Nocardioides panacis: one gene and its partner. The protein of the gene in region 2 interacts with the protein of the main gene of each other region in a pairwise test. Links are inferred from orthologs where the notes say so. Each region holds a gene or a part of one and is shown on either strand. Other genes may lie near its edges.

Region 1 (3,292 bases), 1.9 Mb from region 2 along the record:
ACTCGATGGCGACCGTCCGCTCGGCGGACATGCGGGACCGGGTCGCGAAGTTCCTCAGCACCCCGCCCGGCGACGGTCTCGGGCTGTCGGCGGACGCCGTCGTCGACCTGCTCCGTGCCGTCGTCCTGGTCAGCGGCGCGCTGGCCGCCGCCGGTGCCGTGCTTGCGATCTTCGCGCTCCAGCGGCACCGCGGGGCCCGGGTCGGGCTCGCGGTCGCCGCGGTGCTGATGCTGTTCTCCGCCACGTTCGTGTCCGGCATCCTCCCGCTGGTCGTGGCGGTGGCCGCCGCGATGCTGTGGGGCCGCGAGGCGCGTGACTGGTACGACGGACGCCAGCCCCGTCCCGCCCCGCAGGCGCCCGGGCCGCTGCCGCCCCACCTGTCGCACCCGCAGGCCGGTGCCCCGCAGGCCGGGTCGACGTACCCGCCGGCCGGCTCGCCGTGGGCCACGCCCGCCCCGCAGGGCGGTGGCCCCGGACACCCGGCGCCGGCGGCGTTCCGCGCGGCCCCGCGGACCGGCCGCCCCGTGCAGGTCACCGCCGCGGTCTGGCTGACCTGGGTGTTCTCCGCGTTCGTCGCGTTCGTCTTCGTGCTGGTCGTGCTCACCATGCTGCTCGACCGGGACCGGCTGCTCGAGGAGATCCAGCGCACCCCCACCCTGACCGACGCCGGGTTCACCACCCGGCAGATCCTGGGCTTCATGTGGGTGCTCAGCGCCGTCGCGATCGCCTGGTCGCTGGGCGCCATGGCGCTCGCCGCGCTGGCCTTCCGGCGGGTGGAGATCGCCCGTGTCGTGCTGGTGGTCTCGGGGATCGTCGCGGGGCTGGTGTGCCTGGCCGCCGTACCCGTCGGCTGGCCCGGGGCGGTCGCCGCCTTCACGACCGTGGCGCTGCTCAGCCGCCGCCCGGCGCGGGACTGGTTCGCGGGACGGGGCCTGCCGCCGGGCCCGCCGCGGCAGTCGCTCCCGCAGCCGCCGCCCCGGAGCAAGCCGCCGGTCTGGTGACTCAGGCGTGCAGGTCGGCCTGACGGAGCCGGCGCACGCCCTCCTCGACGACCGAGGTCTCCTTGCAGAAGGCCCAGCGCACCTTGTGCCGGCCCTCCTCGTGGTCGTCGTAGAACACCTGGCTCGGGATCGCGACCACGCCGGCCCGTTCCGGGAGGGCGAGGCAGAACGCCATCCCGTCCGGGTAGCCGTAGGCCCGCACGTCGGTGGTCACGAAGTACGTCGCCTCGGGCGGGTAGACCTCGACGTCGAGCCCGCGCAGGCCCTCGACGAGCAGGTCCCGCTTGGCCTCGAGCTCCTTGGCGAGCCCGTCGTAGAAGCCGGCCTCCTGGCGCAGGGCGTGCGCGACCGCCGGCTGCAGGGGCGCGGCGTTGCTGAACGTCAGCCACTGCTTGGCGGCCATCACGGTGCTCACCAGGTCGGCCGGCCCGGTCACCCAGCCGACCTTCCAGCCGGTGAACGAGAACGTCTTGCCGGCGCTGGAGATGCTCACCGTGCGCTCCCACATGCCCGGCAGCGTGCAGATCGGGACGTGCGCGCGGCCGTCGAACAGCAGGTGCTCGTAGACCTCGTCGGTCACCACCACCAGGTCGTGCTCGATCGCCACCTCCGCGACCGCCTCGAGCTCGGCCCGGGTGAGCACCGCGCCGGTCGGGTTGTGCGGGGTGTTCAGCAGCAGCGTCGTGGTGCGCGGCGTGACCGCGGCCCGGAGCGCGTCGACGTCGAGCCGGAAGTCCGGGGCGCGCAGGGTCACCGGGCGACGTACGCCGCCGGCCATCTCGATGCACGCGACGTAGGAGTCGTAGAACGGCTCGAGCACCACCATCTCGTCGCCGGGGTTCACGAACGCGAAGATCGCCGCGGCCAGCGCCTCGGTCGCCCCCGCGGTCACCACCACCTGCGAGGTGGGGTCGAGCTCGAGGCCGTAGTGCCGGGCCTGGTGCTCGGCGACCGCCTCGCGCAGCTCGGGGAGGCCGGGGCCGGGCGGGTACTGGTTGCGGCCGGCGCGCAGCGCCTCGACCGCCGCCTCGACGGCACCGGGCGGACCGTCCCGGTCCGGGAAGCCCTGGCCGAGGTTGAGGCTGCCGGTGCGCACGGCCAGCGCGGACATCTCGGAGAAGATCGTCGGCGGGATCGACCGGAGCCGGGTCGCCATCCTCGGGGAGGTCGCAGACATACCGCGACTGTACGGCGTTCGTGTGCAGCCGCTGACGGGCATGAGGGATGATCGCCGCATGGCCACCCAGACCGTCGCACGCCCGCCCGCGCAGCCGAAGCGGCGGCGCGGAGCCGCGTTCTGGCTCGGCATCGCCCTGATCCTCGCCGGCCTCGCGGTGCTCGCCTACGTCGCCTGGCAGTTCTTCGGCACCAACGTGGTGGCCCACCAGAAGCAGCAGAAGATCGTGGAGAGGACCGAGAGCGCCTGGCGGTCGCAGGGCACCGCCGGCGCGTCCGGGACCGCGCAGGGCGTGGAGCTCGACGGCGCCCAGGCGCTGGTCCGGATCCCGCGCTTCGGCAAGAAGTACGTGATGCCGGTGCAGGCGGGTGTCTCCGAGGCGGTGCTCGCCGAGGGCTTCGGGCACTTCCCGGGGACCGCCGACCCCGGCCAGGTCGGCAACTACGCGATCGCCGCGCACCGGGTCACCCACGGGGAGCCGCTGCGGGACATGCCCCGGCTGCGGCCCGGCGACACCGTCGTGGTCGAGACCCGCAAGGCGACCTACACCTACCGGCTCGACACCGACCCCGACAAGCTGATCGTGACGTTCGCCGACGTGTGGGTGATCGACCGGCTACCGACGAACCCGCGCGGCGGCGTGCAGCCGGCCCAGCGGCCCGGCCAGAAGCTGATCACGCTGACCACCTGCGCGGAGCTCTTCCACACCGACAACCGGATGATCGTGTTCGGGCACCTCGTCGGCACCACCCCCGCTGACCCGGGGCCCGGCAGGCCGGCCACTAGGGTGGCGCGCATGAGCGATCGGGACGCGTTGCTGGACCAGGTCAGGACCAAGGCCGTCGTGCACGGGCGGGTGACGCTGTCCTCCGGCAAGGAGGCCGACTACTACGTCGACCTGCGCCGGATCACCCTCGACGCGCAGGCCGCGCCGCTGGTCGGCCGGGTGATGCTCGACCTCACCGCCGGCTGGGAGTACGACGCGGTGGGCGGTCTCACGCTCGGCGCCGACCCGGTGGCCACCGCGATGCTGCACGCCGCCGCCCAGCAGGGCCGCTCGCTCGACGCGTTCGTGGTCCGCAAGGAGGAGAAGGCGCACGGCCTGCAGCGCCGG
Region 2 (3,314 bases):
TGCTTGCCGCCGGCCCTGACGGCCACCTGGTCGAACGTGCCGTCCCGGGCGGTGAGCGTGACGACCTTGTCCACCTTGACGCCGACCTTGCCGACGTTGCTGGTCACGGTCGCGGCGGACTCGGCCGGCGCCGTCGACGACGGGGCCGCAGCGGAAGGTTCTCCCGAGGGGCCGTCGGCGGACGGCGATGCCTGGTCGGCGGAGGTGGCCGTGCAGCCCGCGGCGAGCACGGACACGGCGAGCAGACCGGCCAGCGCGGCAGCCTGACGGCGTGACCGGGAGCGCAGGACGCCACCGAGACGATCGGACATGGGTTCCCCTCGAGATGCGGATGTTCCCCCCTCAGGGTAACAACCGACCCCCACCAGGACCGACTCCGCACCCGGTGGCCACCGTCACGTTGTGGTCACGTCCTGCACCGTGAACCGCCCTCAACCGGGCAAACCGGAACGCCCGCCGGTGACCCGGCGGGCGTCCTCGGGTCAGTGCGCGTGCTCGCCGACGTAGTACTCGTAGATCCAGCCGCACAGGGCCAGGGACCCGAGGCCGATGCCCATGATGAACAGCCACCAGGCGCCCATGGCGACGGCGAACACGCACAGGGCGAGCGTCGCGCCGGCCCACAACGGCCACCAGCTGTACGGCGGGAAGAACCCCAGCTCGCCGGCGCCGTCGGCGATCTCGGCGTCCTGACGGTCCTCGGGCCGCGGCTCCATCTTGGAGGCGTGCACGCCGAGGTACACCGTCACCAGCAGCGTGAGCAGGAACGTCATGGTCAGCGCCGAGGTGCCCGTCGGGTCACCGGTGATGAACCAGTAGGCCGGCGCGACCAGCACGAAGAACACGGTGCAGATCCCGAAGATCCAGGTCTCGGCCTTCATCGGTCGGTGCCCTCCGTGTCGATGGGGTGTCCCAGCTGTTCCTCGATGTGCGCCTGGCGGCCGCCCACGGACGGCGCGTCGATCAGGTCCTGCTCGTCACCGAGCGCGTCGTTCTCGGCCATCTCCATCGCCGCGACCTCGGGGTGGTGCAGGTCGAAGGCCGGCGACTCGGAGCGGATCCGCGGGATCGAGGTGAAGTTGTGCCGCGGCGGCGGGCTCGAGGTGGCCCACTCCAGCGAGCGGCCCCAGCCCCACGGGTCGTCGATGCCGACCGGCTCGGTCTTCGAGGACTTGTAGACGTTCAGCAGGAACGGCAGCGTCGAGGCGCCGAGCAGGAACGACCCGATCGTGGAGATCTGGTTGAGCGTCGTGAAGCCGTCGGAGGCGAGGTAGTCGGCGTACCGGCGCGGCATGCCCTCCACTCCCAGCCAGTGCTGGACCAGGAACGTGGTGTGGAAGCCCACGAACAGCAGCCAGAAGTGCACCTTGCCGAGACGCTCGTCGAGCATCTTGCCGGTCATCTTCGGCCACCAGAAGTAGAAGCCGGCGAACATCGCGAACACCACGGTGCCGAAGACGACGTAGTGGAAGTGCGCGACCACGAAGTAGGAGTCCGAGACGTGGAAGTCCAGGGGCGGGCTGGCCAGGATGATGCCGGTCAGGCCGCCGAACAGGAACGTCACGAGGAACCCGACCGACCACAGCATCGGGGTGTCGAAGGACAGAGATCCCCCCCACATCGTGCCGATCCAGTTGAAGAACTTCACGCCCGTCGGTACGGCGATCAGGAACGTCATGCCGGAGAAGAACGGCAGGTCGACCGCGCCGGTCACGAACATGTGGTGCGCCCACACGGCGACGGACAGCACGGCGATGCTGACGGTGGCGGCGACCAGCCCGACGTAGCCGAACACCGGCTTGCGGCTGAACACCGGCAGGATCTCGGTGATGATCCCGAAGAACGGCAGCGCGATGATGTACACCTCGGGGTGCCCGAAGAACCAGAACAGGTGCTGCCACAGGATCGGTCCGCCGTTCGCGGCGTCGAAGATGTGCGCCCCGAACTGACGATCGGCCTCCAGGGACAGCAGCGCGCCGGCCAGGATCGGGAACGCGATCAGCACGAGCAGGCTGGTGACCAGCGTGTTCCACACGAAGATCGGCATCCGGAACATCGTCATGCCGGGCGCGCGCATGCAGATGATCGTGGTGATGAAGTTGACCGCTCCGAGGATCGTGCCCAGACCGGCCATCCACAGGCCCATGATCCAGAGGTCACCCCCGACGCCGGGGCTGCGCACCGCGTCGGACAGCGGGGTGTAGCCCGTCCAGCCGAAGTCGGCGGCGCCCTGCGGGGTCAGGAAGCCGGACCCGGCGATGATCCCGCCGAACAGGAACAGCCAGTAGCTGAACATGTTCAGCCGCGGGAACGCGACGTCGGGCGAGCCGATCTGCAGCGGCATGATCACGTTGGCGAAGCCGAAGAACAGCGGCGTCGCGAACAGCAGCAGCATGATCGTGCCGTGCATCGTGAACAGCTGGTTGTAGAGCTCGTCGTTGACGACCTGCTGGCCGGGGAACGCGAGCTCGGAGCGGATCAGCATCGCCATCAGGCCGGCGATGAGGAACCAGGCGAACGACGTACCGAGGTAGAGCTTTCCGATCACCTTGTGGTCGGTGGTGGTGATGACCTTGACGATCTGCTGACCCAGCGTGTTCTGCTTCGTGGCGCTGGTGCTCTGGAACTGAGCACCCTCGGCTGTCGCGGTCACTGGCCCGCTCCTGTCGACTGGTCGTTGTCCTGGACTTCGTTCTGGAGGCCGCTCTGCTGGCCGACCTCGGAGCCACCCAGCGCCGGACCGATGTTGCCCTGCTTCTTGAGGTCCGCGAGGTGGGCGGCGTACGCGTCCTCGCTCACGACCTTGACGTCGAAGAGCATCCGGGAGTGGTAGACGCCGCACAGCTCGGCGCAGCGGCCCACGAACGTGCCCTCCCGCGTCGGCGTGAAGCTGAAGTGGTTCTGCCGACCGGGGATCACGTCCATCTTGAACAGGAACGCCGGGACCCAGAACGAGTGGATGACGTCCGGCGAGCGCAGCTGGATCTCCACGCGCTTGTTCACCGGCAGGTACAGCGTCGGCCGGTCGGCGGTGGTGCCGCCCTCGTAGACCGTCGTGGACCCGTCGAGGGCGGCGTCCTTGTCGTAGTTGAACGTCCAGGACCACTGCTGGCCCACGACCGTGACGGTGTGGTCGGCGTTGCCGGTCTCGCTCGCGTCGGCCAGCACGTCGTTCTGGACGGTCACGGTGAAGAAGAAGAAGACCAGGACCATCACGACCGGCGCGACCGTGTAGAGGATCTCGATCGGCAGGTTGTAGCGGGTCTGGATCGGGATCTCGTCGTCACGGCGGCGGCGGAACTTCACGCACGCGT

What was found.
Region 1: the proteins of ctaD (region 2) and KRR39_RS21840 interact in binary tests that used the Escherichia coli proteins (3 or more experiments, as listed by UniProt). The link is inferred for Nocardioides panacis from one-to-one orthologs.

What each region holds. Positions count from the first base shown.
Region 1 is NZ_CP077062.1:4,474,975-4,478,266, forward strand. What follows is about bases 91-3,068. They hold KRR39_RS21840 (pyridoxal phosphate-dependent aminotransferase), read right to left. Parts: upstream 2,179-3,068; coding sequence 1,003-2,178; downstream 91-1,002. Other genes in these bases: KRR39_RS21835 (hypothetical protein), read left to right, coding at 91-1,001; pyrE (orotate phosphoribosyltransferase), read left to right, coding at 2,975-3,068. Also shown: more of KRR39_RS21835, read left to right, coding at 1-90; more of pyrE, read left to right, coding at 3,069-3,292. UniProt on the Escherichia coli protein: Shows aminotransferase activity with methionine and histidine as substrates, and to a lesser extent also with phenylalanine.
Region 2 is NZ_CP077062.1:2,533,764-2,537,077, forward strand. Bases 266-3,265 are described here. They hold ctaD (aa3-type cytochrome oxidase subunit I), read right to left. Parts: upstream 2,654-3,265; coding sequence 878-2,653; downstream 266-877. Other genes in these bases: KRR39_RS12260 (L,D-transpeptidase), read right to left, coding at 266-311; KRR39_RS12265 (cytochrome c oxidase subunit 4), read right to left, coding at 483-881; ctaC (aa3-type cytochrome oxidase subunit II), read right to left, coding at 2,650-3,265. Outside these bases: more of KRR39_RS12260, read right to left, coding at 1-265; more of ctaC, read right to left, coding at 3,266-3,314. UniProt on the Escherichia coli protein: Cytochrome bo(3) ubiquinol oxidase is the terminal enzyme in the aerobic respiratory chain of E.coli that predominates when cells are grown at high aeration.